Regions from separate parts of the Streptomyces sp. NPDC053665 genome, predicted to be linked through region 3. Evidence: riboswitches for the same ligand, from Rfam matches in the RefSeq annotation. Region 3 holds a riboswitch; each other region holds the start of a gene.
The links. Region 3 has a riboswitch for cobalamin ahead of ACZ6ZN_RS32010 (cobalamin biosynthesis protein). Riboswitches for the same ligand answer to the same signal wherever they lie in the genome.

Region 1 (5,765 bases), on a different contig from region 3:
CCGAGGGCGGCGGCGGTGTCCTGTCCGAGGGCGAAGACGTCGAGCGTACGGGCGTACCCCAGGCACATCGTCAGGGCGACGGCCAGTGCGGCGAGGCACAGCCGGACGTCGGTCCAGCCCGCGCCGCCGAGCGAGCCGAGCAGCCAGAACAGCACGCCGCGGGTCGTCTCGGCGTCGGCCGAGGTCATCACGACGAACGAGGTCAGGGCGGAGAACAGCTGCATGGCGGCCACGCCCGCGAGGACGACCCGGTCGGTGGTGCCGCCGAGGGTGTGGCTGAGCAGCAGCACGAGCGCGAAGGAGACGAGGGCGCCGAGGAACGCGCCCGCGGACACCGACACGGCACCCCCGCCGACGCCCAGCACGACGACGGCGACCGCTCCCGTCGAGGCGCCGGAGGACACCCCGAGCACGAACGGGTCGGCCAGCGGGTTGCGCAGCAGCGACTGCATCACCGCCCCGCACACGGCGAGTCCGGCCCCGCACACGGCGGCGAGGAGGGTGCGCGGCAGCCGCAGCTGCCAGACGATGCCGTCCCGCACGGGCGTCAGCCCGGACTCCCCGAGGCCGAGATGGGCGGCCACGACCGACCACACGTCCCCGACGCCGATGTCGGCGGGGCCGATCGTGATGGCCGCGGCGACCGAGACCACGAGGGTCACGGCTCCGGCCGCGCCCAGCGCGAGCCCGGCGGCGCGGCGAGGGCGGACGCGGGGGCCGGCCGGATCCGGGGCGGTCACCCGGCCAGCCCGAACCGGCGCAGCCCCGCGGCCACCTGCTCCACTCCCTCGACCGTGCGGATGGTCGGGTTCATGGCCTGCCCGCTGAGCAACACGTACCGCCGGTGGCGGACGGCGTCCATGGTCCGGGTGACCGGGTTGGACTCCAGGAAGGCGATCTTCTTCGCGGCCGATTCGGCGGTCTGCGACTTACGGGTCAGGTCGCCGATGACGAGGACGTCCGGGTCGCGGTCGGCGACCGTCTCCCAGTTGATCTGCGGCCACTCGTCGTGGGTGTCGTCGAAGACGTTCTGCGCGCCGAGGGCCCGGGTGATGATGCCGGGCGCGCCGCAGCAGCCCGCCATGTAGGGCGAGTCGGAGTTGGCGAACCAGTACAGGAGGGTGACCCGGGAGGCGTCGAGGCCCGCGGTGGCCTTGTCCATCCGCCGTTGCAGGGAGACCACGAGCCGGTCGCCGCGTTCCCGCTCGCCGAACACCGTGGCCAGGTCGCGCACTTCCCGGTAGACGGTGCCGATGCCGAGGGGCTTGCCGCGGGAGCCGTCGCCGCCGGAGTTGTTGTCCTTGCCGGCGCAGTCGGACGGGGAGACGTAGGTGGGGACGCCGAGCTTCTCGAACTGTTCCCGGGTGGCGACGCCGCCCTTGCCGAGGGTGGAGACGAACGAGGCGGCCACGAAGTCGGGGTCGGCGTCCAGGACCCGCTCGAAGGAGGGGTTGTTGTCGGCGAGCCGCGGCACCTCGGCGTTCTCCTTCTCGAGCCCCTTCATCACGGGGTCGGTCCAGGTGGCCGTGCCGGCGAGGCGGTCGGCGAGACCGAGGGAGAGCAGGATCTCGGTGGTGCCCTGGTTGAGGGAGACGGCGTGCCGCGGCGGGGACTCCACGCGGACCTCGTGTCCGCAGTTGCGGAGGGTGACGGCTGTCTTCCCGTCATGGCGGCCGGAGGATTCCGTGCCGCCGCAACCGGCGAGGAGCAGGGAGCAGACGGCGAGCAGGGCGGCCGCGCGGGCGGGTCGGGCGAGGGGCACGGGGAACCAGTCCTCGGTCGTCGAGGGCTCGGTCGCGGAGCCCGGTCGTACGGTGCTCCCCCGCCGCGTCGGCCGCGGGGGCCGCCAGCAGGTCTTCGGACTCGGGTTCGTCCGGATCGGGGCGCCTTCCCGGACACGCGGTGCGTCCAGTGGCCGAGGCCCCGCCCGTCCCCCTCACCGCTGCGCGTCAGTTCCGGGTTCGCACCGGATTCCCTGACCCACGTACATGGGTTCGACTGGCTTCGGCAAGCTATCACGGGGGTGCCGGGGAATCACCGGGCGGCCCGGGCCGTTGACCGGGAACAGTTCCTTTGCGACTCCCGAGGAGGTCACCGGTGTACGGCGACGAGGCAGCGGTCCGCAGGATTCTCACCGAACTCGGCGACACCTGGGCCGTGGTGGGCCTGTCGTCGAACCGGCAGCGTGCCGCGTACGGCGTGGCCGCGACGCTCCAGCACTTCGGCAAGCGCGTGGTGCCGGTGCACCCGAAGGCGGAGACGGTGCACGGCGAGCAGGGGTACGCGAGCCTCGCGGACATCCCCTTCGAGGTGGACGTCGTGGACGTCTTCGTGAACAGCGACCTGGCCGGCGCGGTCGCGGACGAGGCCGTCGCCAAGGGCGCGAAGGGTGTCTGGTTCCAGCTCGGCGTCGTCGACGAGGCGGCGTACGAACGGACCCGCGCGGCGGGTCTGGAGATGGTGATGGACCGCTGCCCGGCCATCGAGATCCCCCGACTGGGGCGGTGACGAGGGCCGTCGCCGCGCTGTAGGCGGCCTCGGTGGACCGCTCGGTGCCGGAGACGGAGACGCGGGCGTTTCGCCGAGCAGTGCCCGGACGCGGCGGCGCGCTACGGAACGGGAGCTCCGAGGCCCTTCACGACCTCGGCGCCCGGCAGTTCGGCGAAGGCCTTGCCCGGGACCAGCAGCTTGCCGCGGCGCCGGCCGCTGCCGACGAGGACGTAGGGCAGGTCGACCACGGCCGCGTCCACGAGGACGGGCCAGTCGGCGGGCAGCCCGATCGGGGTGATGCCGCCGTACTCCATGCCGGTCTCACCGGTCGCGGTGTCCATCGCGGCGAACGAGGCCTTGCGGGCGCCCAGTCGGCGGCGGACCACGCCGTTGACGTCGACCCGGGTGGTGGACAGCACGACGCACGCGGCGAGCGTGGTCCCGCCGCCGCGCTTGCCCGCGACGACCACGCAGTTGGCGGAGCGCTCCAGCAGGTCCTGCCCGTAGTGCTCCACGAAGGTCGCGGTGTCGGCCCAGGCGGGGTCGGTCTCGACGTAGACGATCCGGTCGGCGGGGACGCTGCCCTGCCAGTGGCGTACGGCGTCGGCGACGGGGACGGTCAGCTCGTCGAGGCAGGCGGGGGCGGGCCGGGCGTCGTCGAAGTGTCCGAGGGGTGCGCGCATGGCCGCACGCTAACAACACCGCGGGGCCCGCCGCCCGGGCGTCTCAGGAGACGGGCGGCACCGAGACGGCCATGACCATTTCCATCGGCACGTCCCCGGTGTTGCCGTACGTGTGGGGCACGCCGGCCTCGAAGTGGACGCTGGCGCCGGCGGGCACCCGGTGCTCGGCCCCGTCGACGGTGAGCGTCAGCTCCCCGGCCGTGACGTGCAGCAGTTCGGTCGTGCCGGCCGGGTGCGGGTCGGAGGGGCTGCTCTCGCCGGGCATCAGCCTCCAGTCCCACATCTCCAGCGGCCCGGGGGCCTCGGTGCCGGCGAGCAGCCGGTTGTAGCTGCCGGCGTCGGTGTGCCACAGCCGGACGGCCTGCTCGGCGGGGACGACGCGGACGTTCGGGCCCTGCTCGTAGTCCAGGAGGGTGGTGATGCTGACGCCGAGCGCGTCACCGATCTTCACGACGGTGCCCAGGCTGGGGTTGGTGCGGGCCTGCTCGATCTGGATGAGCATGCCGCGGCTGACTCCGGCGCGGGCGGCGAGCACGTCCAGCGTGAAGCCGCGCACCGCGCGCCAGTGCTTGACGCTGCGCGCCAGGGACTGGGTCAGGAGGTCGAGGTCCGACACGTTCCGTCCAATATTCTGTATGACATAGTTCAGCGAGCTGCACTATGGTGTGGTTGACCTGATCGTCCACTGAACTGTACTGCGAGGCATCCGTTCCATGACAGCGCTCTTCGCCCTGGCCACCAGCCTGCTCTGGGGCCTGGCCGACTTCGGCGGCGGACTGCTGACCCGCCGCACGCCCGCGCTCACCGTGGTCGTGGTCTCGCAGTCGATCGCGGTCGTCGTCCTCGGTGCGGTCGTCGTCGCCACGGGCGGCTGGAGCGAGGCCGGGCCGCAGCTGTGGTTCGCCGTCGCCGCCGGGCTGGTCGGGCCGGTGGCGATGCTGGCCTTCTACAAGGCCCTGGCCCTCGGGCCGATGGGCGTGGTCTCGCCGCTGGGTTCGATCGGCGTGGCCGTGCCCGTGGGGGTGGGACTGGTGCTGGGCGAACGCCCCGGCCTGCTGCAGTTCGTCGGGATCCTCGTCGCGGTCGCCGGCATCTGCCTCGCCGGCGGGCCGCAGTTCCGCGGCGCGCCCGTGCAGCGCCAGGCCATCGCCCTGACCCTGCTCGCGGCCTTCGGGTTCGGCGCGGTGATGGCCCTGATCGCCGAGGCGTCGCACACTCTGACCGGTCTGTTCCTGGCCCTGTTCGTGCAGCGGGTGACCAACGTGGCCGCGGGCGGGGCGGCCCTGTACGTCTCGGTGCGGCGCGGCGCCCCCGCGCTCCCGGCGGACGGCTTCCCCTGGCACGCCCTGCCCGCCCTCGCCTTCGTGGGCCTGGCGGACGTCGCCGCGAACGGCACCTACTCGATCGCCGCCCAGCAGGGGCCGGTCACGGTGGCGGCCGTGCTCGCCTCGCTCTACCCGGTGGTGACGGCGGTGGCCGCGCGCGGCGTGCTGCGCGAGCGGCTGCGGGCGGTCCAGGCGGCGGGCGCCGGACTGGCCCTGGTCGGTACGGTCCTGCTGGCCTCGGGCTGAGCCCGCGGGCGGCCGGCCCGCCGTGCGGCTCAGGAGCCCGGTTCGAGCTCCGCGAGTCCGGCCGCGGCCTCCTCGTCCAGCCGGGCCGGCCGCGCCGCGCTCTCCTCGTCCAGCCGGGCCAACCGCGCCGCGCTCTCCTCGTCCAGCTCCGACAGCGCCCGCAACTGCTCCGGCGTGACCCCCTCCGGGATGGGCACCGGCGCCGGGGTGCGCAGCGGCGGCTGCCAGCCGTCGCCGGGGGTCCAGCGGCGTACGACGCGGGCCGGCGCGCCCGCCACGACGGAGTGGTCCGGCACGGCGCCCCGGACGACCGCGCCCGCCGCCACCACCACGTTCCGGCCGATCCGGGCGCCGGGCAGGATCACCGCGCCGGTGCCGATCCAGCAGCCCGGCCCGATCTCCACCGGCTCCATGCGCGGCCACTGCCTGCCGATCGGCTGGTGCGGGTCGTCGTAGGAGTGGTTCGTGGACGTGACGTAGACGTAGGGCCCGAAGTAGCAGTCACTGCCGATGGTGACCGTCGTGTCCGCGATGACGTGGCTGCCGCGGCCGAGGACCACGCCGTCGCCGATCCGCAGGATCGGGTCGGGACCGAGGTCGAGGTCGGGCATCAGGCCCGCGGTGAGGGTGACCTGCTCGCCGATGATGCAGTGGGCGCCGAGGCGGATCCACGGCTCGCCGAAGACCGTGCCGAGCGGGAAGGCGAGCCTCGTGCCCGTCCCCATCGCGCCGAAGCGGTACCGGCCGGGGTGCTCGGCGGTGACCGAGGCCGTCCGCTGGAGCCAGGCCCAGCCCGCGTGGACGGCGCGCTGCGTCAGGCCCCGCCGCCAGGATGAGAACGTGTTCTTGCGCTTCGGCACGGAAGTCACCGTACTCAGCCGGGTCGGCCCCCATGACGGAGAGGGCCTGTGATCTTCGCCCCACGGCGTGGCGTACGGTGCGGATCGGCAACGACGTCAGTGGAGGCGGGCATGGCACAGCGGGCGATGGTCATGGGGATCGGCGGCCGGGAACCGGAGAT
Region 2 (5,765 bases), on a different contig from region 3:
CGCCAACCTGCTGCTCGACGCCCGCGGCACCCTGAAGATCGGCGACTTCGGCATCGCGCGCTTCATGGACGACCCCGGCGCCGCGCTCACCGCCACCGGCCAGATCGTCGGCACGGGGATGTACCTCGCCCCCGAACGCGCCCTGGGCAAACCCGCGGGTCCCGCCTCCGACATGTACTCGCTGGGCTGCGTGCTCTACCAGCTCCTCAGCGGCCGCCCCCCGTTCGAGGCGGACAGCGCCGTCGCCCTGCTCCACCAGCACCTCGACGCCGCTCCGGTGCCGCCCCGCGAGCTGGGCGTCTCCGGTCTGCCGCCGGCGTTCGAGAACTACCTGCTCGGCCTGCTCGCCAAGCAGCCCGAGGACCGGCCCACCGCGCAGCAGGCGGCCGAGTGGTTCGCGGGCGGCGCCTGGCGGGGGCTGCCCGAGCCGCTGCCGGAGATGTCGCCGCCCGGGCGGTCCCGGCCCCGGCCCGCACCGGCCACTCACGGCACCCCTCCGGGCGCGGGGGCGAGCAGCCCGACCACGTACGCGCTGCCGGCGGCACCCGGGTCGCGCAGCGCGGCCCGCGCGGCGCAGGCGGGGCGTCCCGGGCGCGGCGGACGACGCGGCGGGGGGAGCGGAAACCGTTCGAAGGCCGTCGCCGCGGTCGCGGCCGCGGCGCTGTTCGTCGCCGCGATGCTCATCGGCATGCAGTGGTTCTCGCCGGACGACACCGCCACGGAGGGCACCGACCCGGGCCCCTCGCCCACCGCGAGCACCCCCACCGCCGGGGCGAGTTCCGGCCCCGCGTCGGGATCGCGGCCGGACTCCGGCCCGGCCGCCACGCCGGCCACCGGGACGGTGGCCGATGTCATCCCGCCCGGCACGACGCCGGTCGAGCAGGCCCCGCCCTCTCCGGCCGCCGAGGGCACCGCACCCCCGCCGGACGCGGGCGCCGAGCCACCGGCGGAGGCGGAGCAGCCGGAGCAGGAGCAACCGCCCGCGCAGCAGGGGGACGGCGAGGCCGAGGACGGCGGGGACGAGGGCGACGACTGACCCACGAGGCGTTCCCCCGGCGGAGCCCCAGGTGCGCCGGTGTGCGAGGGGGCGCCCCTCGCGCGCCCCCGGGTGCGGGTTGTGCTCGTCCTGATCCGGGCCTTATTGTCACCTGGCCTTGGTGAACGGGAAATCCGGTGTGATGCCGGTGCGGCCCTCGCCACTGTGAATCGGGAAGTCCGGCTCCGGCCCTCGCGGGCAGCCACTGGGTCCTTGTGACCCGGGAAGGCGGAGTCCGGGCGGTGGTACCCGTCAGCCAGGAGACCGGCCAAGGCGCGTCAACCATCCACGAGGTGCTGGAGAGGGTCTGCTGAGCCATGCACATAGCCGAGGGTTTCCTTCCTCCGGCGCACGCGGTCGCCTGGGGCGTCGCGTCGGCGCCGTTCGTCGTCCACGGGGTCCGGTCACTCACCCGTGAGGTGCGCGAGCACCCCGAGAGCACCCTGCTCCTCGGCGCCTCCGGCGCCTTCACGTTCGTCCTGTCCGCGCTGAAACTGCCCTCCGTCACGGGCAGTTGCTCCCACCCGACCGGAACGGGCCTGGGGGCCATCCTGTTCCGGCCGCCCGTCATGACCGTGCTCGGCACCATCACCCTGCTCTTCCAGGCGCTGCTGCTCGCCCACGGCGGGCTGACCACGCTCGGCGCCAACGTCTTCTCCATGGCGATCGTCGGGCCCTGGGCCGGGTACGCCGTGTACAAGCTGCTGCGGCGGTTCGACGTGCCGCTGATGGTGACGGTGTTCTGCGGCGCGTTCGTCGCCGACCTGTCCACCTACTGCGTCACCAGCGTGCAGCTGGCGCTCGCCTTCCCCGACCCGGGCAGCGGTTTCCTGGGCGCGCTCGGCAAGTTCGGCTCCATCTTCGCCCTCACGCAGATCCCGCTGGCGGTGAGCGAGGGACTGCTGACGGTCCTCGTGATGCGGCTGCTGGTGCAGTCCAGCAAGGGCGAGCTGACGCGGCTCGGCGTGCTGCTCACCGCCAAGGAGACGCGCGACGAGACCCAGGTGGTGGCCCGATGAGCCGGAACACGAAGATCAACCTGCTGCTGCTGTTCGTCGTGGCCGCGCTCGCCGTGCTGCCGCTCGTGCTCGGCCTCGGCGACCACAAGGAGGAGCCCTTCACCGGCGCCGACGGCGAGGCCGAGACGGCGATCACCGAGATCGAGCCCGACTACGAGCCGTGGTTCTCCCCGCTGTACGAACCGCCGTCCGGGGAGATCGAGTCGGCCCTGTTCTCCTTCCAGGCCGCGCTGGGCGCCGGTGTCCTCGCCTACTACTTCGGGCTGCGCCGGGGACGACGGCAGGGCGAGCAGCGGGCCCTGGAGCGGGAGGCGGCGGCCGCTCCCCCGGCCGCCGGAGAGTCCGTCTCCGCGAAGGACTGAGCCCGGGTGCTGCCGATCGACGCGGCGGCGCACAGCAGTCGCTGGCGCCGCCGTCATCCCGTGGACAAGGCCGTGCTCGGACTGGGCCTGACCGTGCTGGCCGTCTGCCTGCCGCCCTGGCCGGGCGCGGCCCTGGTGCTGGTCACCGCGGTCGTGCTCCTGCTCGGTCCGGCCGGTGTGCCCGGGCGGCGCCTGTGGCGGGCCTACCGGGTGCCGCTGGGCTTCTGTGCGACCGGCGCGCTGACCCTGCTGGTGCAGGTCGGCGGGCCGGGCGGGTTCGTCTCCCTCGCCGCCGACGGTCCGCTGCGGGCCGGGGAGTTGATGCTGCGTACCTCCGCGGCCTCGCTGGGCGTGCTGCTGTTCGCCTTCACCACGCCCATGTCCGACCTGCTGCCGCGCCTGGTGCGCGCGGGGGTCCCGGCGCCCGTGGTGGACGTGGCGCTGGTGACGTACCGGATGAGTTTCCTGCTGCTGGACTCCGTGCGCCGCATCCGGCAGGCCCAGGCGGCCCGGCTCGGTCACACCGGCCGCCGCGCCGAGTGGCGCTCCCTGGCCGGTCTCGGTGCCACGGCGTTCGTGCGGGCCTTCGACCGGGCCTCTCGCCTCCAGGCCGGCCTGGCCGGGCGCGGCTACGACGGCACGCTGCGCGTCCTGGTCCCCGAGGCGCGTGTCTCCGTCCGTTTCACGGCCGTCAGCTGCCTGCTGCTCGCGGTGCTGGCCGCCCTCACCTTCCTCCTGGAAAGGCCGCCGCTGTGAGCGAGCCCGCCCTCGTCGCCCTGCGGGGCGCCTCCTTCGCCTACGAGGACGGCCCCGCCGTGCTCAGCGGCCTGGACTTCACCGTCACCGAGGGCCGCGCACTCGCGCTGCTCGGCCGCAACGGCAGCGGCAAGACGACCCTGATGCGGCTGCTGAGCGGTGGACTGCGCCCGACCCGGGGCGAGTTGAGCCTCGAAGGGCGGACGGTGACGTACGACCGCAAGGGGCTGACCCGGCTGCGGACGACGGTGCAGCTCGTGGTGCAGGACCCGGACGACCAGCTGTTCGCGGCCTCCGTGGAGCAGGACGTGTCGTTCGGGCCGCTGAACCTCGGTCTGCCGGACGGGCAGGTGCGCGAGCGGGTGGCGGAGGCGCTGGCGGCCCTGGACATCACCGCGCTGGCCGACCGGCCCACGCACCTGCTGTCCTACGGCCAGCGCAAGCGGACCGCCATCGCGGGCGCCGTCGCGATGCGTCCGCGGGTGCTGATCCTGGACGAGCCGACGGCCGGGCTCGACCCGGAGGGCCAGGAACGGCTGCTCGCCACCTTGGACGGACTGCGCGCGAGCGGCACCACCGTGGTGATGGCCACCCACGACGTCGACCTCGCCCTGCGCTGGGCCGACGACGCGGCGCTGCTCACCCCGTCCGGCGTGCGCACCGGGCCGGCTCCGGTGGCCCTGGCGCGCACCGATCTGCTGCACGCGGCGGGACTGCGGCTGCCGTGGGGAGCCGCGGCCGCTCACCTGCTGCGCGCCCACGGCCTGGTGAGCGGTTCACAGCCCTGCCCCCGCACACCGGAGGAGCTCGCGGCCCTGGTCGCCGGACGAGCGGATGCCGTGCCGGAGGGGTCGCCGGTTCGGTCGACGTAGGACTGCACGGGTCCGCGGCGGCGGACGAGACCCGGGAGTTCCCTGACCGCCGTGGCCCACCGGTCCGTCCGGGTGGGTGTCGCAGTGCCGGAACCTGCCTCGTGCGCGAGGGGATCACCGGCGACGCGGCCCCGCGACCGCCCCGTCGCCGGTTCGACTGCCCCGAAAGGCGCTTGTCCCTCCCCGCCGGACCGCACTACGTTCCCGGGGTGGATCTCTTCTCCCCGTCCTGGACGGCGCTGCGCGGGGCGGTCGCCGCCCTGGACGACGTGGACTTCGGGCGCCCGTCCGGCTGCACCGGCTGGCTGGTGCGCGACCTGGTGTGCCATCTGGTCATCGACGCGCAGGACGTCCTCATCACCCTGGCGACCCCGTCGGACCGGGAGCCGACCCGGGACGCGCTGACGTACTGGGAGGTGTCCGCCGCGCCGCCCACCGGCGACGACCCCCTGGACGCGCTGACCGTCCGGCTGGCGTCCGCGTACGAGGACCCGCGCCTGCTCGCGTTCCACCTGGACGACGTCGGCTCCGCCGCGGGCCGCGCCGCCCTGCTCGCGGACCCGGCCCGGCGGGTGGGCACCCGTGGCGAGGTCCTCACGGTGGCGGACTACCTGTCGGCGTACGTGCTGGAGTGGACCCTGCACCACCTCGACCTGATCGCGCACGTGCCCCGCGCGCCGCTGCCGCCGGCGGCCGCGCTCCGCCGGTCGCGGGAGATGCTGGAGGGGATCGCCGGCTCGCCGTTCCCGGCGTCCTTCAGCGACGCGGACGCGCTGCTGATCGGCACCGGCAGGCGGGCCCCGACCGGGGCGGAGCAGGCCGCGCTGGCGGAGCGGACGCCCCGCTTCCCGCTCCACCTGGGCTGACTCCCCTTCCCGTGTCGCCCGCCGTCGTGGCGGATCCGGCGGGATGGGACCATAGCCGGTATGGACATCCGCCGCAGGAACAACGTGAACGTCATCGGGCGGGCCGATGCCCCCGTGCTCCTCCTCGCGCACGGGTTCGGCTGCGACCAGAACATGTGGCGCCTGGTGCTCCCGGCCCTGGCCGAGCGGTACCGGGTCGTGCTGTTCGACTACGTGGGCTCCGGTGGATCGGACCTGTCGGCGTGGAGCGAGGAGCGCTACTCGTCGCTGGACGGCTACGCGCAGGACGTCGTGGACGTCTGCGAGGAGCTGGACCTGCGGCAGGCGGTGTTCGTGGGCCACTCGGTCAGCTCCATGGTGGGGGTGCTGGCCGCCCGGTCCGCGCCGGAGCGCATCGGGGCCCTGGTGATGGTGACGCCCTCCCCGTGCTACATCGACGATGACGGGTACCGCGGCGGTTTCAGCGCCGAGGACATCGAGGAACTCCTCGGCTCCCTGGAGGCCAACTACCTCGGCTGGTCGTCCGCCATGGCTCCGGTGATCATGGGCAACCCGGACCGGCCCGAGCTGGGCCAGGAGCTGACCAACAGCTTCTGCGCCACCGACCCGGACATCGCCCGGGTCTTCGCCCGGACGACCTTCCTGACCGACAGCCGCGAGGACCTCAAGGGCGTATCCGTGCCGACCCTCGTGCTGGAGTGCGACCAGGACGCGATCGCGCCCCGCGAGGTCGGGGCGTACGTGCACGCGGCGATCCCCTCGTCGCGTCTGGTCACCCTCGACGCCACGGGCCACTGCCCGCAGCTCAGCGCGCCGGAGGCGACCACCGGGGCGATCCTCGACTTCATGGAGTC
Region 3 (5,765 bases):
GCCCAGCGCGCGGCGAAGGCGGCCGGGTCGTCGTCGTGGGCCAGCCGGCGCCGTACGACCTCCACCCGCTGGTCGGGGTCGCGGGAGGCGGCGACCTCCACGGTCAGGCCGAACCGGTCGAGCAACTGCGGCCGCAGCTCGCCCTCCTCGGGGTTCATGGTGCCCACCAGCAGGAACCGGGCGGCGTGCCGCATGGAGACGCCCTCGCGCTCCACGTACGAGGCGCCCATCGCCGCCGCGTCGAGCAGCAGGTCGACCAGGTGGTCGTGCAGCAGGTTGACCTCGTCGACGTAGAGGATCCCGCGGTGCGCGTCGGCGAGCAGGCCGGGCTCGAAGGCCTTCACGCCCTCCGACAGCGCCCGCTCGATGTCCAGCGCGCCCACCAGCCGGTCCTCGGAGGCGCCGACGGGCAGTTCGACCATGCGGGCGGGGCGGTGCAGGCCGGCGGTCCCGGGCGCGTGCGGTCCGTCCGGGCAGGCGGGGTCGGGGGAGGCCGGGTCGCAGGAGAAGCGGCAGCCGGGGACGACGTCGACCTGCGGCATGAGCGCCGACAACGCCCGCACGGCCGTCGACTTGGCGGTGCCCTTCTCGCCGCGCACCAGCACACCGCCGACCGCCGGTGACACGGCGTTCAGCAGCAGCGCGAGCCGCAGATCGTCCTGGCCGACCACGGCGGTGAACGGAAACGGGGTGGTCACTGGTCGTCGCCCTCCAAGGTGCCTGTGCGTTCGGGGTGGGTGGCCCGCGGGGCCCGGGGCGCGCCGCTCACGCGGGAGCCCCCGGCGGCACGAAGGGCAGGCCCTTCGGCGGGCCGGACTCGATGAGCCGCCACAACGCGTCGGTGTCCGCGTGCTGTTCGATCAGGTCGCCGAGCCGGTCGAGCTGCTCCTCGCGCAGCGCGGCGAACGAGGTGTCCGGGGCCGGCACGAAACGCCGGCCCGAGGCCGCCGCGACCTCGCGCAGGAACGCCCGGCGGAAACCGTCCGACTCCAGCGAGCCGTGCCAGTGCGTGCCCCAGGTCTGGCCGACCCGGCAGCCGTCCAGGAACGGCGTGCCGCCCCGGACGTCGGCGACCCCGTGGTGGATCTCGTAGCCCTCGACGTGCTCCCCGAGGGCCTCGCCGGCCGGCCGGGTGAGGGTCTTCTCGCGCGCGAACCGCACCCGCACGGGCAGCAGTCCGAGCCCGTCGACCTTCCCGCGCCGGCTCTCGACGTCGTCCTCGATGTGCTCGCCGAGGATCTGGAAGCCGCCGCAGATGCCCAGGACGGGCCGCTGCTCGGCGGCCCGGCGGGCCAGCGCGCCGGCGAGCCCCCGCTCGCGCAGCCACTCCAGCGCGCGGACCGTGCCGCGGGTGCCGGGCACGACGACCAGGTCGGCGTCGGCCAGCTCCTCCGGCCGGTCCACGAACCGCACCACGACGCCCGGTTCGGCGGCCAGCGCGTCGACATCGGTGAAGTTGGACATCAGCGGCACGGCGCACACCGCGACGCGCAGCACGTCCTCGCCGACGGGCGGCGCGACGGCCGACTCCCGCACGGTCCCACGCAGCGAGACCCGCAGCCCGTCCTCCTCGTCGATGCCCAGCCCGTGCCGGAACGGCAGCACACCGTACGTCCGCCGCCCGGTGAGGCCCTCCAGCATCTCCAGCCCGGGGTCCAGCAGGGTGACGTCCCCGCGGAACTTGTTGACGAGGTACCCGGCGACGCATTCCTGGTCCTCGGGGGACAGCAGCGCCACCGTCCCGAAGAACGAGGCGAACACACCGCCCCGGTCGATGTCGCCGACGACGAGCACGGGCAGCCCGGCGTTCCGCGCGATGCCCATGTTGACGATGTCGGTCCGCCGCAGGTTGATCTCGGCGGGCGACCCGGCCCCCTCGCAGATCACCGCGTCGTACGTGCTCCGCAACTGCTCCAGGCAGTCCAGCACCGTCCCGAGCAGCCGCTGCTGCCGCCCGCCGTGGTAGCCGCGCGCGCTCATCTCCCCGACCGGCTTGCCCAGCAGCACGACCTGGCTGCTCTGCTCGCCGCCGGGCTTGAGCAGCACCGGGTTCATCAGCGCGGCCGGCTCGACCCGGCAGGCCTGCGCCTGCATGGCCTGGGCCCGGCCGATCTCCGCGCCCTCCCTCGTCACGAAGGAGTTGAGCGACATGTTCTGCGCCTTGAAGGGCGCGACCTTGACGCCCTGCCGCACCAGCCACCGGCAGATGCCCGCCGTCACGACGCTCTTGCCCGCGTCGGAGGTGGTGCCGGCCACGAGAAGCCCACCGCGCATGCTCATCTCCCCCTCTTCCTGCGTCGCGCACCGGTCAGCAGCCGGGCACCGGCGCACACCCCGAGCGCGAGCCAGCTCACCCGCCGCGACAGCCGCACGGCCCGTTCCACGTCGTCCGTGACGACGGCACGTCCCCCGGAGTTCAGCACGGGCCGGTGCTCCACCCGCCCGCCGTACGACAGCGTCCCGCCGAGCCGCACCCCGAGCGCCCCGGCGAACGAGGCCTCCACAAGGCCCGCGTTGGGGCTCGGATGCAGCCCCGCGTCGGCGCGCCAGGCCCGGACGGCCCCGCGCGGATCGGGTCCGGCCACGGCCGCGAGCGCGGCGGTCAGGCGGGCGCCCGGCCACCCCGCCACGTCGTCCAGCCGGGCCGAGGCCCAGCCGTAGCGCCGGTAACGGGCCGACTTGTGCCCGACCATGGCGTCCAGGGTGTTCACGGCGCGGAACCCGAGCAGCCCCGGCACCCCGCAAGCGGCTCCCCACACCAGGGCACCCACCACCGCGTCGGAGGTGTTCTCGGCGACGGACTCGACCACGGCCCGGGCGATGCCGTCGGCGTCGAGGGCCTGCGGGTCCCGTCCGCACAGGTGCGGCAGCCGGGCCCGGGCAGCCTCCACGTCCCCGGCCTCCAGGGCCCGGCCGATCGCCGCGGCCTCCCGGGCCAGCGACGTCCCCCCGACCACGGCCCAGGTGGCGGCGCCGGTCAGGGCGACGGAGGCGACGGCGGAACCCCGCGCGGCGCGCGCGGCGGCGCACCCGAGAGCGACGGCTCCTCCGGCGCACACGGCGGTGTGCAGCGCGCCCCACCCGCGGTGGTCCCGCCACAGCACCCGTTCCACGGCGCCCGCGGCCCGCCCGAACGCGGCGACCGGATGCCCGCGACGGGGGTCGCCGAGCAGCAGGTCACCGATCAGGCCGGCGGCGGCGCCGTACGCGAAGACGCGACCGGCACTCATCGGCTCAGCCGGCCGAAGGGGAGGTCGCAGGCGGGGTGTCGGGCCTCGGTCGGCAGCCGCGCATGGCGATGTGTCCTCACTCAGGGTGTCCACGCCCTGGTTCGAAGAGACCGGCGGTGAGAGTTCCTGGCTCCCGGGGCGTTCACCCCGGTGACAGTGGCGGGACCGCGCCGGACTCGCACCGGCTTCCTCTCCTGCCGCCGTATTGGCCCCGGCAGTCCACCACGGCCGCGAACAACCGTCAACTTGCCGTTGACCTGCGGGGGGAGAGTGTGCAGAACCCCACATCCCCCCGGTCACACGCGTGCCGGGCGGCACGGGACTCCAGGTCCCGTGCCGCCCGGCTGGACGCGCTCGTGCGGTGCGGCCGTCAGGCCATGATCAGGTAGATGCCGTAGCCCACGGCCGCCGCGCACGCGGCGAAGCAGGCGTAGGCGCCGGTGACGGCGAGGCCCGCGGAGCCGCCCTCGGCGGCCGCCCGCTCGCGGCGGGACAGACCGGTGATGCCGAGGGTGAACAGGCCCACCAGGGCCACGGTGACCACGAGGCTGACGCCGAAGACGGAACCGAGGGCCGCCCAGTCGATCTTCATCTCAGTGACTCTTCCTTGTTACCGGTGGCCGGATCAGACCGGGGTGGTCGTGGAGGTGGCCCGCTCGGAGGTGGCCTGCGCCGGGAACGCCGGGACCGGCTCCTCCGCGATCTGGCCCGCGGGCGGCGGCGTCACCGCGGCCATCGCCGTGGTCACCACGCCGGCCGGCTCCGCCTCCTCGGTGTCGTTGACGTTGGTGTGGTCGACGACCTCGCGGCGCGAGAGCTTCCAGATGGCCGCGCTGGAGGCGACCAGGAAGAGGGCCACCACGGCGGTGCCCCAGTCACCGAAGCCCGTGACGTACTCGGCGAGCGCGCCCACCAGGGCCGCGGCCGGCAGCGTCAGGCCCCACGCGACGAACATCCGCGTCGCCGTCGACCAGCGGACCACGCCGCCCTTGCGGCCGAGGCCCGCGCCCATCACGGCGCCGGAGACGGAGTGGGTGGTGGACAGGGAGAAGCCGAGGTGCGAGGAGGCCAGGATGACCGTGGCCGCGCTGGTCTGGGCGGCGAAGCCCTGCTGCGGCTGGAGGTCGGTCAGGCCCTTGCCCATGGTGCGGATGATGCGCCAGCCGCCCAGGTAGGTGCCGAGGGCGATGGCGACGCCCGCGGAGAGGATGACCCAGGTGGGCGGGTCCGAGTCGGGGGCGAGGGTGCCGCCGGCGACCAGGGCGAGGGTGATGATGCCCATGGTCTTCTGCGCGTCGTTGGTGCCGTGCGCCAGGGAGACCAGTCCCGCCGAGGCGATCTGGCCGGCCCGGTAGCCCTTCTTGGCGGATTCCGTGTCCTCGGCCCGCTTGCCCAGCTTGTAGGTCAGCCGCGCGCCGAGCATCGCCGCGATGCCCGCGACCAGCGGCGCGGCGATCGCCGGGATCAGCACCTTGGTGACCAGCACGTCGCCGTGCACCGCACCGGCGCCCGCCGAGGCGATCGTGGCGCCGATCAGACCGCCCATCAGGGCGTGCGAGGAACTGGACGGCAGACCGACCAGCCACGTCAGCAGGTTCCAGAGGATCGCGCCGACCAGGGCGGCGAAGATGACCTCGGGCCGGATGCCGGCCTCGTCGACGAGGCCTTTGGAGATCGTGTTGGCGACTTCCACGGAGAGGAAGGCGCCGACCAGGTTGAGGACGGCGGACATGGCGACCGCGACCTTGGGCTTCATGGCGCCCGTGGAAATGGTCGTGGCCATCGCGTTCGCGGTGTCGTGGAAACCGTTCGTGAAATCGAACGCGAGTGCGGTTACCACCACAATCGCGAGGATCAGCGAGAAGCTTTCCATTTACCCAGGCAATCGTTCGAGGTCGTTGGCTGGACGAACGTAGGTAACCCGAGTGAACGGAAGATGAACTGGGAGGGGCGCGGGAGTGTCCACAAACGAGGGTTGCCGTTCCGCCCTGCTGTCAGGGTCCCCGCCCTCCGGCGGCCGGATGCCCCGCGCGTACCGCTTCAGCCGATCGAGTGACCGCGGCAGCCCACAGGCAGAGTACCCGACGCGTAGTGACGGGTGATCGACCAGGGGTGATCGCAAGGACGCTGCGACGCCACCGGGGGCGCCGGCCGTCGGGGGGCGCGGCCGTATACGGGCGAGGTGCGCCGCCCGCCACCGGCCGGAACCGGCCCCGGCCCGGGGCGCCTTGCGCGGCCGCCTGGCAGGATCGCCGCATGGCGGAACAGCGGGACGGCACCGGGCACGGCGGACGGAATTCCGGCGAGGCGCAGGGCGCGCGGGACATGGGGGAGGCGCACGCCCGGGGAGCGACGCCCGAGGAGGCGCGCGCCTGGGAGGAGCTCGTCGCGACGGCCCGCCGGACGGTGACCGACGGGCTCGTCGTGGGCACCTCGGGCAACGTCTCGGTGCGCGTCGGCGACACCGTCCTCGTGACCCCCTCCGGCGTCCCCTACGACCGGCTCGCACCCGGCGACGTGACCGGCGTCGACCTC
Region 4 (5,765 bases), on a different contig from region 3:
TCGGTGGCGATGGCGCCGCCGGCGTCGTAGACGAAGGACATGGCCGCGTACCAGTCGCGGGTGGGCTGGTACCAGGCGTTGAACTTGTCGCCCTGCTTCTTCTGGATCTTGTCCAGGGCGTCGGTCAGTTCCCCGTAGGTCTTGGGGGGCGTCTTCAGGCCGGCCGAGGCGGCCACGTCCTTGCGCCAGTTGGCGACACGGCCACCGGCGTAGTAGGGGACGCCGTAGGTCTCGCCCTCGTAGGTCACCGAGGCCTTCAGACCGTCCAGCCAGGCGTCCGAGTGGTCGAACTTGCTCGCGTCCAGGGGGGCGAAGGCGCCCTTGACCATGTAACCGAGCATCTCGGTGTTGCCCATCTCGACCACGTCGGGGGCCTTGTCCGTGGCGAGGACGGCGTCGAGCTTGGCGTTCTTGTCGGGCCAGCCGTAGTACTCGTGGTTGATCTTGACGCCGGGGTGCTTCTTCTTCACCGCGGCGTCGGCGGCCTTCACCAGTTCCGGCCAGTTGTTCTGGGCGTCGACGGTGAGCCACACCGTCAGCTCCTTGGCGTCCGCGCCCTTGTCGGAGCCCCCGTCACCCTCGCCCCCGCACGCCGCGATGGAGACCATCATGCCCGCGATACCGATCGCGGATATCAGCTTGCGCTTCACGCCACCCTCCTCAGGGATGCCACAAACCCCCCTGCTCCCCGCGGTGAGACGTGGGGCGCCAGGACTTGGACCAATGGTGTAGACCAGTACGGGGAGCTTGGACCAGACCAGCAGGCCTGTCAAGGGTCGCGAGATGGCCCTGACCAGCCGTTATGCGACCTACATATGCAGGAACCTTTAAGTAAGAAGCCAGCGAAAACCCTGATGGACACGGCATACTGCGGGTAGACCACAGCGATGGCTGGACTAGACCAAAAGAGGCGCCGACGGTATACAAGTGGGATCGTGTCGGCGGACCGAGCCGGGAAGGCGGAGCATGAGCACCGACGTCAGCAGTGCGGAGAACGAGACGGGGGCACCCGTCCGTACCGCGCGCGTGCCCAAGTACTACCGCCTGAAGAAGCACCTGCTCGACATGACCGAGACCCAGGCGCCCGGTACCCCGGTGCCGCCCGAGCGCACCCTGGCGGCGGAGTTCGACACCTCGCGCACCACCGTGCGCCAGGCGCTGCAGGAACTCGTGGTCGAGGGCCGGCTGGAACGCATCCAGGGCAAGGGCACCTTCGTCGCCAAGCCGAAGGTCTCGCAGGCGCTGCAGCTCACCTCGTACACCGAGGACATGCGCGCACAGGGCCTGGAGCCCACCTCGCAGCTGCTGGACATCGGCTACATCACCGCCGACGACCGGCTGGCCGGTCTGCTCGACATCACCCCGGGTGGGCGGGTGCTGCGCATCGAGCGGCTGCGCATGGCCAACGGTGAGCCGATGGCCATCGAGACCACCCACCTGAGCGCCAAGCGCTTCCCCGCGCTGCGCCGGTCGCTGGCCAAGTACACCTCCCTCTACACCGCGCTCGCCGAGGTCTACGACGTCCACCTGGCGGAGGCCGAGGAGACCATCGAGACGTCGCTGGCGACCCCGCGCGAGGCCGGACTGCTCGGCACGGACGTGGGCCTGCCGATGCTGATGCTGTCCCGGCACTCGCTGGACCGGGACGGCCAGCCGGTGGAGTGGGTGCGCTCGGTGTACCGGGGCGACCGGTACAAGTTCGTGGCCCGTCTCAAGCGGCCCCAGGACTGACGCGACGGCCGCCGGACCCCCGATTTCTTTTGGGTACCGCATTGCGGACGAGGGGTTCCGCTTGCGCCGCACCCTGACCTAGATTGCCTGCGCATTGCACAGGTGATCACTGAGGGGACGGAGCCGCCTGATGTCGCAAGCCCCAGAATCCAGCAGAGGTCCGGTGGTGACGCCCGTGCGCGTCGTCATCGGCCTCTGCCTTGTCGCGCCCTTCGTGGCCATGCTCTGGGTCGGCTCGTACGCGAAGACCGACCCGGCTCTCATCGGGATCCCTTTCTTCTACTGGTACCAGATGGCGTGGGTGCTGATCTCCACCGCGCTGACGATGATCGCCTACAAGCTGTGGCAGCGTGACCAGCGCTCCCGCTCGGCCGCGAAGGGCGGTGCGTCGCGGTGAAGGACGGCGTGAACGGCGTCGCACTCGCCGTCTTCATCTTCTTCTTCCTGCTCGTCACGGTCATGGGCTTCCTGGCCGCGCGCTGGCGCAAGGCCGAGAACGAGCACAGCCTGGACGAATGGGGCCTGGGCGGCCGCTCGTTCGGCACCTGGATCACCTGGTTCCTGCTCGGCGGCGACCTGTACACGGCCTACACGTTCGTCGCGGTGCCCGCGGCGATCTACGCGGCCGGGGCGGCCGGCTTCTTCGCCGTGCCGTACACGATCCTGGTCTACCCGCTGATCTTCACCTTCCTGCCCCGCCTGTGGTCGGTCTCCCACAAGCACGGCTACGTCACGACCTCCGACTTCGTGCGCGGCCGGTTCGGCTCGAAGGGACTGTCGCTCGCGGTGGCCGTGACCGGCATCCTGGCGACCATGCCGTACATCGCCCTCCAACTGGTCGGCATCCAGGCCGTACTGGACGTGATGGGCGTCGGCGGCGGCGAGAACACCAACTGGTTCATCAAGGACCTGCCGCTGCTGATCGCGTTCGGCGTGCTGGCGGCGTACACGTACTCCTCGGGCCTGCGGGCGCCGGCGCTGATCGCGTTCGTGAAGGACACCCTGATCTACCTCGTCATCGCGGTGGCGATCATCTACATCCCGATCAAGCTGGGCGGCTTCGACGAGATCTTCGCCAAGGCCGGTGAGGCGTACAGCCAGACCAACCCGGCCACGGGCGCGCCGCGCGGTGCGCTGACGCCGCCGGAGGCGGGCCAGTGGACGTACGCCACGCTCGCGCTGGGCTCCGCGCTGGCGCTGTTCATGTACCCGCACTCGATCACGGCGACGCTGTCCTCGAAGAGCCGTGAGGTGATCCGCCGCAACACCACGATCCTGCCGCTGTACTCGCTGATGCTGGGCCTGCTCGCACTGCTCGGCTTCATGGCGATCGCGGCAGGCATCAAGGTGCAGAACGGGCAGCTGGCGATCCCGCAGCTGTTCGAGACGATGTTCCCGGACTGGTTCGCCGGTGTGGCGTTCGCGGCCATCGGCATCGGCGCGCTGGTGCCCGCGGCCATCATGTCCATCGCGGCCGCGAACCTGTTCACCCGCAACATCTACAAGGACTTCCTCAAGCCGGACGCCACCCCCGCGCAGGAGACCAAGGTCTCCAAGCTGGTCTCGCTGCTGGTGAAGGTGGGCGCGCTGGTCTTCGTCCTCACCATGGACAAGACGGTCGCCATCAACTTCCAGCTGCTGGGCGGCATCTGGATCCTGCAGACCTTCCCGGCCCTGGTCGGCGGCCTGTTCACCCGCTGGTTCCACCGCTGGGCGCTGCTCGCGGGCTGGGCGGTCGGCATGGCCTACGGCACCCTCGCCGCCTACGGCGTGGCCTCCCCGACGCAGAAGCACTTCGGCGGCTCGTCGAAGGAGATCCCCGGCATCGGCGAGATCGGCTACATCGGCCTCACGGCGTTCGTGCTGAACGTGGTCGTGACGGTCGTCCTGACCTTCGTCCTGAAGGCGGTGAAGGCCCCCGACGGCGTCGACGAGACCAAGCCGGAGGACTACACGGCCGACGCGGGCGACCCGGGAGTCCAGGTGGAGCTTCCGCCGGCCACCGCCGGATCGTCGCACTGACCCGAACGGCGCGGCACGCCGCGACCACCGCACAGCGGGCCGCCGTGACCGAACGTCACGGCGGCCCGCCGTCATGTGAAGCCGACACTCCGACACCCCGCGACACTACATCTGGGGGTGCCACCCGGGCCCGGCACAAGATGTATGCTCATGCTCGCTGTCGCCGCAGGGGAATCCGGTGCGAATCCGGAACTGTCCCGCAACGGTGAACCCATGCCCCTCCGCGCGCATGACGGTCAGTCCGAGGACCTGCCGACAGTGCACCCGGCCGCCGGCCGGTGTGCCCTGACGTCCGGGCCTCGTGGAATGGGCCGGTGGACGCGTGACGCCGTGTGCGTCCGTGTGCTGCCCCCTGCCCTCGGCGAGGCCCCGTGCCGAGCGAGGGAGAGCCCCCGTGACCATCGCGCCAGCGGATCCGGCCGCAGCCGCCGAACCGGAGCAGGACGCTCCCGGTGCCGCGCTGCTGCGGACCCTCACCGAACTGACCGCCGACCTCCCCGACGCCGACCCCGGCCGGGTCGCCGCCGCCGCGCTGCGCGGCCGGTCCGCGCAGGCGGACGAGCGGGAGCTGCGGGACCTGGCGACGGAGGCGGCGGCGGGCCTCATCTCGGAGGACCCGGCCTACTCCCGGCTCGCCGCCCGCCTGCTGACCATCGGCATCCGCGAGGAGGCCGCCTCGCAGGGGGTCACGTCCTTCACGGGGTCCGTCGCGGTCGGCCACCGCGAGGGGCTCATCGCCGACCGCACCGCGGAGTTCGTACGCGTCCACGCCTCCCGCCTCGACGCGCTGGTCGACGGCACCGCCGACGACCGCTTCGGCTACTTCGGCCTGCGCACCCTGTACAGCCGCTACCTGCTGCGGCACCCGATCACCCGCAAGGTGGTCGAGACTCCCCAGTACTTCCTGCTGCGGGTGGCGAGCGGCCTCGCCGAGGACGACACCGCCCGCGCGGTGGACGAGGTCGCGGCGCTCTACGGGCTCATGAGCCGCCTCGACTACCTGCCCTCCTCCCCCACCCTCTTCAACTCCGGCACCCGGCATCCCCAGATGTCGTCCTGCTACCTGCTCGACTCCCCCCAGGACGAGCTGGACTCGATCTACGACCGCTACCACCAGGTCGCGCGCCTGTCGAAGCACGCGGGCGGCATCGGCCTGGCCTACTCCCGGATCCGTGCCCGGGGTTCGCTGATCCGCGGCACCAACGGCCACTCCAACGGCATCGTCCCGTTCCTGAAGACCCTCGACGCCTCGGTCGCCGCGGTGAACCAGGGCGGCCGCCGCAAGGGAGCCGCCGCGGTCTACCTGGAGACCTGGCACGCGGACATCGAGGAGTTCCTGGAGCTGCGGGACAACACCGGCGAGGACGCCCGGCGCACGCACAACCTCAATCTGGCGCACTGGGTGCCGGACGAGTTCATGCGGCGCGTGAACGCCGACGCGCAGTGGTCGCTGTTCTCCCCCTCGGACGTACCCGAGCTGGTCGACCTGTGGGGCGAGGAGTTCGACGCCGCGTACCGTGCGGCCGAGGCGAAGGGCCTGGCGAGGAAGACCCTGCCCGCCCGTGAGCTGTACGGCCGCATGATGCGCACCCTCGCGCAGACCGGCAACGGCTGGATGACCTTCAAGGACGCCGCCAACCGCACCGCCAACCAGACGGCCGAGCCCGGCCACGTGGTGCACTCCTCCAACCTCTGCACGGAGATCCTCGAGGTCACCGACGACGGGGAGACGGCGGTCTGCAACCTCGGCTCGGTCAACCTCGGCGCCTTCGTGACCGGCGGTGACATCGACTGGGAGCGCCTGGACGAGACCGTCCGCACGGCGGTGACGTTCCTCGACCGGGTCGTGGACATCAACTTCTACCCGACCGAGCAGGCGGGCCGCTCCAACGCCCGCTGGCGCCCGGTCGGCCTCGGCGCGATGGGCCTTCAGGACGTCTTCTTCCAGCTGCGCCTGCCCTTCGACTCGCCCGAGGCCAAGGCCCTGTCGACCCGGATCGCCGAGCGCATCA

Region 1: it holds a riboswitch for cobalamin, as region 3 does, so the genes downstream of both, ACZ6ZN_RS25445 (ABC transporter substrate-binding protein) here and ACZ6ZN_RS32010 (cobalamin biosynthesis protein) in region 3, are expected to answer to the same signal.
Region 2: it holds a riboswitch for cobalamin, as region 3 does, so the genes downstream of both, ACZ6ZN_RS02170 (energy-coupling factor ABC transporter permease) here and ACZ6ZN_RS32010 (cobalamin biosynthesis protein) in region 3, are expected to answer to the same signal.
Region 4: it holds a riboswitch for cobalamin, as region 3 does, so the genes downstream of both, ACZ6ZN_RS16350 (ribonucleoside-diphosphate reductase subunit alpha) here and ACZ6ZN_RS32010 (cobalamin biosynthesis protein) in region 3, are expected to answer to the same signal.

The regions. Positions count from the first base shown of each region.
Region 1 covers NZ_JBVJKK010000006.1:468,173-473,937, forward strand. The annotation lists gene ACZ6ZN_RS25440 (FecCD family ABC transporter permease) at 1-740, opposite strand, end outside; gene ACZ6ZN_RS25445 (ABC transporter substrate-binding protein) at 737-1,762, opposite strand; cobalamin riboswitch at 1,832-2,018, opposite strand; gene ACZ6ZN_RS25450 (CoA-binding protein) at 2,098-2,508, shown strand; gene ACZ6ZN_RS25455 (YbaK/EbsC family protein) at 2,610-3,173, opposite strand; gene ACZ6ZN_RS25460 (XRE family transcriptional regulator) at 3,217-3,789, opposite strand; gene ACZ6ZN_RS25465 (EamA family transporter) at 3,887-4,744, shown strand; gene ACZ6ZN_RS25470 (acyltransferase) at 4,774-5,604, opposite strand; gene ACZ6ZN_RS25475 (gamma carbonic anhydrase family protein) at 5,716-5,765, shown strand, end outside.
Region 2 covers NZ_JBVJKK010000001.1:503,889-509,653, forward strand. The annotation lists gene ACZ6ZN_RS02165 (serine/threonine-protein kinase) at 1-1,036, shown strand, start outside; cobalamin riboswitch at 1,139-1,323, shown strand; gene ACZ6ZN_RS02170 (energy-coupling factor ABC transporter permease) at 1,354-2,055, shown strand; gene ACZ6ZN_RS02175 (energy-coupling factor ABC transporter substrate-binding protein) at 2,052-2,417, shown strand; gene cbiQ (cobalt ECF transporter T component CbiQ) at 2,424-3,173, shown strand; gene ACZ6ZN_RS02185 (energy-coupling factor ABC transporter ATP-binding protein) at 3,170-4,045, shown strand; gene ACZ6ZN_RS02190 (maleylpyruvate isomerase N-terminal domain-containing protein) at 4,255-4,911, shown strand; gene ACZ6ZN_RS02195 (alpha/beta fold hydrolase) at 4,972-5,765, shown strand, end outside.
Region 3 covers NZ_JBVJKK010000011.1:61,876-67,640, forward strand. The annotation lists gene ACZ6ZN_RS32000 (putative cobaltochelatase) at 1-698, opposite strand, end outside; gene ACZ6ZN_RS32005 (cobyric acid synthase) at 766-2,274, opposite strand; gene ACZ6ZN_RS32010 (cobalamin biosynthesis protein) at 2,277-3,230, opposite strand; cobalamin riboswitch at 3,332-3,469, opposite strand; gene ACZ6ZN_RS32015 (hypothetical protein) at 3,601-3,822, opposite strand; gene ACZ6ZN_RS32020 (inorganic phosphate transporter) at 3,856-5,103, opposite strand; gene ACZ6ZN_RS32025 (class II aldolase/adducin family protein) at 5,487-5,765, shown strand, end outside.
Region 4 covers NZ_JBVJKK010000003.1:743,837-749,601, reverse strand. The annotation lists gene ACZ6ZN_RS16370 (extracellular solute-binding protein) at 1-650, opposite strand, end outside; gene ACZ6ZN_RS16365 (GntR family transcriptional regulator) at 967-1,731, shown strand; gene ACZ6ZN_RS16360 (DUF3311 domain-containing protein) at 1,862-2,128, shown strand; gene mctP (monocarboxylate uptake permease MctP) at 2,125-3,753, shown strand; cobalamin riboswitch at 3,898-4,024, shown strand; gene ACZ6ZN_RS16350 (ribonucleoside-diphosphate reductase subunit alpha) at 4,148-5,765, shown strand, end outside.